One region of the Shinella oryzae genome, then DNA from elsewhere that is predicted to be linked to it. Evidence: predicted binding sites of a transcription regulator. Region 1 holds the regulator's gene; the other holds the start of a gene.
The links. The regulator HrcA, encoded in region 1, represses chaperone genes, less so after heat shock. The targets are predictions, from matches to a motif close to GTTAGCACTCNCNNNNNGNGAGTGCTAAC.
Positions count from the first base shown of each region.

Region 2: groES (co-chaperone GroES) is a predicted target of HrcA. The motif match lies at 1,626-1,654, and genes of this name have one in related genera.

Region 1 is NZ_CP081987.1:3,206-7,622, forward strand. It holds gene rdgB (RdgB/HAM1 family non-canonical purine NTP pyrophosphatase) at 1-427, opposite strand, end outside; gene K6301_RS00020 (VOC family protein) at 437-853, opposite strand; gene rph (ribonuclease PH) at 867-1,583, opposite strand; gene hrcA (heat-inducible transcriptional repressor HrcA) at 1,732-2,811, shown strand; gene grpE (nucleotide exchange factor GrpE) at 2,902-3,519, shown strand; gene ptsN (PTS IIA-like nitrogen regulatory protein PtsN) at 3,599-4,060, opposite strand; gene hpf (ribosome hibernation-promoting factor, HPF/YfiA family) at 4,134-4,417, opposite strand, start outside.
Region 2 is NZ_CP081987.1:483,313-487,729, reverse strand. It holds gene K6301_RS02385 (bifunctional riboflavin kinase/FAD synthetase) at 1-524, opposite strand, end outside; gene K6301_RS02380 (TIGR01459 family HAD-type hydrolase) at 544-1,392, opposite strand; gene groES (co-chaperone GroES) at 1,711-2,007, shown strand; gene groL (chaperonin GroEL) at 2,061-3,701, shown strand; gene K6301_RS02365 (hypothetical protein) at 4,290-4,417, shown strand, end outside.

The DNA of each region.
Region 1 (4,417 bases):
CGGTATGACCGTCCGGCCAGGCAAGGCAGAGCACGGAGACGAAGCGCGCGGTGCGGTCCTTCGCCTGCGTCGCGCCTTTCTCGGCAAGCGCCTTCTCGACCTTTTCCATGGCCATGGCGAAGTCGCGCGTGCCGGTCGCCGTTTCCGCCCAGTTCGCGGTGTAGACGCCGGGTGCGCCGTCAAGGACATCGATGACGATGCCGGAATCGTCCGAAAGCGCGGGCAGGCCGGAGGCCTTTGCCGAGGCGAGCGCCTTGATGGCGGCATTCTCCTCGAAGGTCGTGCCGGTTTCATCGGGCTCTTCGAAGTTCAGTTCGGCGGCGGATTTCGCCGAGAAGCCGAAGGGACCGATCAGGTCCTCGATCTCGCGGATCTTGCCTGCATTGTGACTGGCGACGACGATCGTCTTGGTGTCGAGCTTGCGCATGAGGTTTCCCTAGGCGATGTTCCACAGGCCGGGCTCGGCACATTCGAGGCTGTTGCCGGCGGGGTCGCGGAAATAGATGGAGCGGGCGCCGTTCGGCCAATGAAAATCCGCTTCGATGGCGATGCCGGCTTCTACGAGCTTTTCGACCCAGAAATCAAGCTCCGGCCCGGGAACGCGAAAGCAGACATGGCCCGGGCCCCGTGCGCCGTGGACCGGTACGGGGAAAGCGTGGGGCGGCGGCGGCTCGATGGTTTCCTGCGGATTGAAGATCAGGAGAACGCCGGGGCCGCAACGGAAGAAGACGTGGCGGTTCGCCTGCCGTGTGATCTTCCGCAGCCCCAGCAGGCCGCCGTAGAAGGTTTCCGCCGCGTCGAGGTCGTCCGCATAGAGCGCGGTTTCGAGAATACCTTCGAGCGCGGCGGCCATGGGCAAATCCCTCTCAGGCGATCGCCTGCTTCTGCATCTCGACGAGTTCGGCAATGCCGTTGCGGGCGAGCAGCATCAGCGAGGCGAATTCCTCCTCGGTGAACGGCTTGCCTTCGGCGGTGCCCTGGATCTCGACGATGCCGCCCGAGCCGGTCATGACGAAGTTCGCGTCGGTTTCCGCGGCGGAGTCCTCGAGATAATCGAGGTCGATCACCGACTGGGCGGCGAAGATGCCGCAGGAGATGGCCGCGACATGATCCTTCAGGACCTTTTCGGTCTTGATCATGCTGCGGGCTTCCATCCACTTCAGGCAGTCGTGCAGGGCAACCCACGCGCCGGTGATGGAGGCGGTGCGGGTGCCGCCATCGGCCTGGATGACGTCGCAGTCGATGGTGATCTGGCGTTCGCCGAGCGCTTCGAGATCGACGATGGCACGCAGCGACCGGCCGATCAGGCGCTGGATCTCCTGCGTGCGGCCGCCCTGCTTGCCGGCTGCGGCCTCGCGCTTCATGCGGTCGCCGGTGGCGCGGGGCAGCATGCCGTACTCGGCGGTCACCCAGCCCTTGCCGCTGTTGCGCAGCCACGGCGGCGTCTTGTCCTCAAGGCTTGCGGTGACCAGAACATGCGTGTCTCCGAACTTGACGAGACAGGATCCCTCGGCATGCTTGGAAACGTTGCGCTCGAAAGAAACCTTGCGCATCTGATCGGTTTTTCTGCCGGACGGCCGCATTGCGAACTCCTCATTGGTATGGTGGGAGTGCTTTAGACCGTTTCGCCGGGCGAGGGAATGCCGGTGCGGCAACTGGTTGGAAAATCCGTTTTGCGCTGCCCTCGGAAATCACTATATTCCGGGGGAGTAACAGGGTTGCAGACAGACGATGGTTTTGAGATCTCCGGGTCCTGACGTTCAGGCGGCACTGGACGAACGTTCGGGGGAAGTCTTCCGCCGCATCGTGGAAAGCTATCTGGAAAGCGGCGAGCCGCTGGGTTCGCGAAACCTTTCCCGTATCCTGCCCATGTCGCTCTCGCCGGCCTCCGTGCGCAATGTGATGAGCGATCTGGAAGAGCTTGGGCTGATCTACTCCCCCCATGTCAGCGCCGGACGGCTGCCCACGCAGCTCGGCCTGCGCTTTTTCGTCGATGCCTTCATGCAGGTCGGCAATATCTCGGCGGAGGACCGCGCCTCCATCGAGCGGCATGTGCGCCCGCATGGCCAGAAGCACGGGGCGGTCGAGACCATGATGAGCGAGGCGAGCCAGGCGCTGTCGGGCATGTCGCGCGGCGCTGGCCTCGTCATCACCACCAAGAACGACGCCGTTCTCAAGCATGTCGAGTTCATCCGCCTGGAGCCGACCAAGGCGCTGGTCGTTCTCGTCGGCGATCACGACCAAGTGGAAAACCGCATCATCGAGCTTCCGGCCGGCGTCACCAGCTCTCAGCTCACCGAGGCCGCCAATTTCCTCAACGCGCACCTGGCCGGCAACACGCTGCTGGAAGCGCGCTCGCAGCTTGAGCGGCTGCGCGGCGAGATCAGCCGCGAGCTCGACCGGCTGTCGCAGGATCTCGTCGAACGCGGCCTTGCCGTCTGGTCGGGCGACTTCGAGGAAAACAAGGCGACGCGGCTCATCGTGCGCGGCCGGGCCAATCTTCTGGAAGGGCTGGCCGGCGCCGACGATATCGATCGCCTGCGCCTGCTCTTCGACGACCTCGAGCGCAAGGAGAGCCTGATCGAGCTCTTGAACCTCGCCGAGACCGGCCCGGGGGTCCGCATCTTCATCGGCTCGGAGAACAAGCTGTTCTCGCTGTCCGGCTCGTCCCTCATCGTTGCGCCCTATCGCGACGGCGACGACAAGATCGTCGGCGCGGTGGGTGTCATCGGCCCGACACGGCTGAATTACTCCCGTATCGTGCCGATGGTGGACTATACAGCGCAGCTGATGTCGCGGCTTTCGCGCTGAGAGCCGCTATTCACCCTTCAGCCCTTGATTTTTCGGGTCTAAACCTCGATATCGGGCCCAAACCCCAACAGTTGCAATTCGGAGTACGTCATGACCGACGAGACCAAGAAACACGGACCTGACGAAGCGGTGGACAGCAATCTCGCCGCGGATGCAGCCGTAGAAGACGCGATCATCGAGGAGGAGGCTGTCGCCACGCCCGATCCGCTGGACGTTCTGCGCGCCGAAAACGCCGATCTCCGTGACAAGTACCTGCGGCTCGCCGCCGAGATGGACAATCTGCGCCGTCGCACCGAACGCGATGTGAAGGACGCCAAGTCCTATTCCGTCGCCGGTTTCGCCCGCGACATGCTGGCGGTCTCCGACAACCTGCGCCGCGCGCTCGACGCCATCCCGGCCGATGCGCTGGAAAACGATGCGAGCCTGAAGGCACTGGCCGAGGGCGTGGAGATGACCGAACGTTCCATGCTCGGCGCCCTCGAACGCCACGGCGTACGCAAGCTCGATCCGATGGGCGAGAAGTTCGACCCGAACTTCCACCAGGCGATGTTCGAAGTGCCCAATCCCGATGTCCCCAACAACACGGTCGTTCAGGTCGTGCAGGCCGGCTTCACGATCGGTGAGCGCGTGCTGCGCCCGGCCATGGTCGGTGTGGCCAAGGGCGGCCCGAAGGCGCCCTCCGGCGAGGCGAATGCCGCGGACGCCTGATCGCGCGAGAGGTTCAACGACACAAACAAAAACCGGCGGCCGAAAGGCCGCCGGTTTTTTCATGTAGAGATGGCCGGCCTCAGGCTGCGGATGCCTGTTCCTCGCTGAGGCAGGCATAGATCGCGCTCTCGCTGTCGGAGGCGCGCAGCTTGGCGACCATCGCGGGATCGCGCAGCACGCGCGCAATGCGCGACAGGGCCTTGAGGTGATCTGCGCCTGCGCCTTCCGGCGCCAGGAGCAGGAAGACGAGATCGACCGGCTGATCGTCGAGCGCTTCGAAATCCACGGGGGTTTCGAGCCTCGCGAAAAGGCCGACGATCTGGGTAAGCGCCCTCAGCTTGCCGTGCGGGATGGCGATGCCATTGCCCACGCCGGTCGAGCCGAGCCGTTCACGCTGAAGGATGACGTCGAAGATCTCACGTTCCGGAATCCCGGTGATCTTGGCCGCTTTTGTCGCCAGTTCCTGAAGCAGCTGCTTCTTGGAATTGGCCTTCATCGCCGGAATAATCGCACTCTGCTGCAGTAGACCTGCCAATGCCATGCTTTTGTCCTCGTGCGCTGCGTGAAGGGGTTGAAGAGACGTGGTGCCGGTCAGCGGCACCACGTTCCCCCACTCAGCCTTTGATATTGGCTGCGTCGATCCAGCCAATATTTCCGTCGTTGCGTCGGTAGACGATATTGAGCTGCTCCGAGCCGGCGCTGCGGAAGAGAAGAACCGGATCGTCCGTCATGTCGAGCGCCATGACGGCACTTGCGACAGACATCGTCCTCAGTTTCTTCGTGCTTTCCGCAACGATGGTCGGTGCGTAGTCCTCGGGAAGCTCGTCGTCTTCGTCGGGGACCGAATCCATCACCGTGTAGGCTACTTCTGCAAAGGCATCGTGACCGTTGCCGTTAT
Region 2 (4,417 bases), 480 kb from region 1:
AGGGAGCGGATGACGCTGGAGGAGACGACCGAGGCGTTCTCGTCGCGGAAGGCATCGACCAGCGTCACGCCGAAACCGTTGTCCTGTCCGGCGGCCATCAGGAAGGCGGGGCCGCCTTCCCTGCCCTTGCCGAAGTGGAAATCGAAGCCGGTGACGACCTCCGAGGCGTGCAGCCATTCGAGCAGGACGGCGCCGATGAAATCGTGTGCCGACATTTCCGAGAAGGTGCGGTCGAACGGATATTCGATGACGGCGGAAAAGCCCATGCCCTCCAGGATACGGGCCTTGAGGGGGGCAGGCGTCAGCCGGAAGACGGGCGTATCCGGCCGGAAGATCGTGCGCGGATGCGGCTCGAAGGTGAGCACCAAAGCGGGGATGCCGCGGCTTCTGGCAATGTCTAGCGCCCGTTGCAGCACGGCCTGGTGGCCGCGGTGCACGCCGTCGAAATTGCCGATGGCGATGACGCCGCCGCGCAGATGCTCCGGCAGCGGCTGTTTCGTCTCGTTCCTGTGAAATACCGTCATGACGACCGTCTCCGTCCCGTCACTGTAGCCGGGGCATCCACCATTTCGGGTGGGCCCGTTCCTGATCCAGGAAGGCAGCGAGCTTCGCCTCGTCGGTGCGGCCGCCTTCGACATAATGCTGGGCGTGGATGCCGCCGGATATGTAGAGCACATCCAGGCCATAGGCCTCGGCGCCGCGCACATCCGTCGGCATGCCGTCGCCGACGGCAATGACGCGGGACAGATCGACGTCGCCACGCACGTCGCGCGCCTCGGCGATCGCCTTGTCATAGATCGGGCGGTGCGGCTTTCCGGCAATCTCCGTCGTGCCGCCGAGCTCCTCATAGGCCTTGGCGAGCGCCCCGGCGCAGACGATGAGCCTGTGGCCACGCTCGACGACGAGATCCGGGTTGGCGCAGATGAAGGGCAGCTTGCGGGCGGCCAGTGCCGCGAGTTCCTCGCGATAATCCTCGACGGTTTCCGTGTCGTCCTCGCGCAAGCCCGCGCAGACGACGATACCGGCCTCGTCCATACCGACAGGCTCAACGTCAAGGCCATCGAGCAACGGCAGGTCCTTTTCGGCGCCGATGAAATAGACCTTCCTGGCCCCCTTGGCGATCAGCGCGCGGGTGACGTCGCCGGAGGTGACGATGCGGTCATAGGCATCGTCACGCACACCCAGTCCGCGGATCTGCACCTTCACGCCCGGATGGGGACGCGGGGAATTGGTGATGAGGACGACGGTCATGCCGGCCGCGCGCGCTTCGGCAAGCGCTTCCGACGCGTAGGAAAAGGCCTCCACCCCGTTGTGCAGCACGCCCCAGACGTCGCAGAGCATCACGTCGTAGCGGTCGGCGATGTCGCGGATGGATTGGATGCGCTGGGCCATAAGGGGAGTTCCGTATCGAAATCAGGCCCGCGTGACATCGCAAAGCGACGCCAAGAAAACAAGTCTCTCCCTGCAATTTTGGCGCATCCACAGACAAAGTTGCGAAAATTCACACGCGTGCCTTGATGGCGTGGCAGGAGGTTCCCATCTGCCGGCCGCGGCAACCGCCCATGGCAAAGAATTTTGCGAAGGCGGTTCTTGACTCGAGAGAAAGCCACCCTTATCTCGGAGCCGCTAGCACTCTCCATCGATGAGTGCTAACAATAATCCATCGGACCTGTTCGGGTCCGCAATGTCATTTGATCGAGGGATTAGACAATGGCAAGCACCACCTTCCGCCCGCTTCACGACCGCGTCGTCGTTCGTCGCGTCGAATCCGAAGCCAAGACCAAGGGCGGCATCATCATTCCGGATACCGCCAAGGAAAAGCCGCAGGAAGGCGAAATCGTCGCTGTCGGCACCGGCGCTCGTGACGAGTCCGGCAAGGTTATCCCGCTGGATGTCAAGGCTGGCGACCGCGTCCTGTTCGGCAAGTGGTCGGGCACCGAAGTCAAGCTCGACGGCGAAGACCTTCTGATCATGAAGGAAGCCGACATCATGGGCATCATCGGCTGATCAGCCGGTAACCCGTTCCGCAATTCGCTGATATCAATTCAGGAGTCCTCACAATGGCAGCCAAAGAAGTCAAATTCGGCCGCACCGCGCGCGAAAAGATGCTGCGTGGCGTCGACGTTCTCGCAGACGCAGTCAAGGTGACGCTCGGCCCGAAGGGTCGTAACGTCGTCATCGACAAGTCCTTCGGCGCACCGCGCATCACCAAGGACGGCGTTTCCGTCGCCAAGGAAATCGAACTGGAAGACAAGTTCGAGAACATGGGCGCCCAGCTCGTTCGCGAAGTCGCTTCCAAGACCAACGACATCGCCGGCGACGGCACCACGACTGCAACCGTTCTTGCCCAGGCTATCGTTCGCGAAGGCGCCAAGGCTGTTGCCGCCGGCATGAACCCGATGGACCTGAAGCGCGGCATCGACCTCGCCGTCGCCGAAGTCGTCAAGGATCTCCAGGCCAAGGCCAAGAAGATCACCACCCCGGAAGAAGTCGCCCAGGTCGGCACGATCTCGGCAAACGGCGAAAAGCAGATCGGCCTCGACATTTCCGAAGCCATGCAGAAGGTCGGCAACGAAGGCGTCATCACGGTTGAAGAAGCCAAGACCGCCGAAACCGAACTCGAAGTCGTCGAAGGCATGCAGTTCGACCGCGGCTACCTGTCGCCCTACTTCGTGACCAACCCGGAAAAGATGGTCGCCGACCTCGAAGACGCTTACATTCTCCTGCACGAGAAGAAGCTCTCGAACCTCCAGGCCATGCTCCCGGTTCTCGAAGCCGTCGTCCAGACCGGCAAGCCGCTGGTCATCATCGCTGAAGACGTCGAAGGCGAAGCCCTTGCTACGCTCGTCGTCAACAAGCTGCGCGGCGGCCTCAAGATCGCTGCCGTCAAGGCTCCGGGCTTCGGCGACCGCCGCAAGGCCATGCTGGAAGACATCGCCATCCTGACGGGCGGCACGGTCATCTCCGAAGACCTCGGCATCAAGCTCGAAAACGTAACGCTCGACATGCTCGGCCGTTCGAAGAAGGTTTCGATCTCCAAGGAAAACACGACGATCGTCGACGGTGCCGGCCAGAAGGCTGAAATCGAAGGCCGCGTCGCGCAGATCAAGGCCCAGATCGAAGAAACCACCTCCGACTACGACCGCGAGAAGCTGCAGGAACGTCTTGCCAAGCTCGCCGGCGGCGTTGCCGTCATCCGCGTCGGCGGCTCGACGGAAGTCGAAGTGAAGGAAAAGAAGGACCGCATCGACGACGCCCTCAACGCGACGCGCGCTGCCGTTCAGGAAGGCATCGTACCGGGCGGTGGCGTAGCCCTGCTCCGCTCTTCCACGAAGATCGCCGTCAAGGGCGAAAACGATGACCAGGAAGCCGGCATCAACATCATCCGCAAGGCCCTTCAGGCCCTGGTTCGCCAGATCGCGGACAATGCTGGTGACGAAGCCTCCATCGTCGTCGGCAAGATCCTCGAGAAGAACGAAGACAACTATGGCTACAACGCCCAGACCGGCGAATACGGCGACCTGATCGCCCTCGGCATCGTCGACCCGGTCAAGGTTGTCCGCACGGCTCTGCAGAACGCTGCTTCGGTTGCCTCGCTGCTGATCACGACGGAAGCCATGATCGCCGAACTGCCGAAGAAGGACGCTCCGGCCGGCATGCCCGGCGGCATGGGCGGCATGGGCGGCATGGACATGATGTAATAGGCGAAAGCCTATTGCAGCGTGACCATCAAGCTTCGCCCATGCACTAAAGTTGGTTCAGCGCGTCAAGCGCGCTGAACTGGCGGCATGGACATGATGTAAGACCTTCGGGTCCTTACATCTGAGCCAACCGGTTCAGTTATGAAAGGGCGGTCTTCGGGCCGCCCTTTTTGTTTTGCCGCAGTCGGACCTGCATCGTTTCCGGAAGAAGAATTTTTCCGCCCGTACAATAATTTTCAAAAAGCCGTTGATGGCTCTAAAAAACCAACTATAAAGGCGCCCCAAGTGAGCTTTAAAGATTCACAGGGGGCCTAAGGCGCTGAAAACCCGGCATCATTGCTTCCGGTAATCCGCCTGCGACTATCCCCACGGTATTACGAAACCGCCATGGCCTTGACGGAGAGGCAGCGACGGTCTTCTCCGCATACGTCCGAGCCGACATGCACAGCGGCGCCGGATGCAGTTCAGTTCATAGAGAAGTGTGGCGGCCAGCTTCGGGGAGCTCGTCGATGCACGCTTTTAGCATGTCGTGAGGCGCAATCGCCCATGGCATCTCTGTCAAATTCGAGCAACTGCCTGAGGTCGTAGGTGTTCAAGATAATCAAGACTGATCTCTCGTCGCCCTTTCTGCCGGGCTCGATGGAATTCGACGAGACGGACAATGAGCTCCTCACCCAATATTGCGTGACGGAGCGCTGGACGGGCGATCTTTCCAA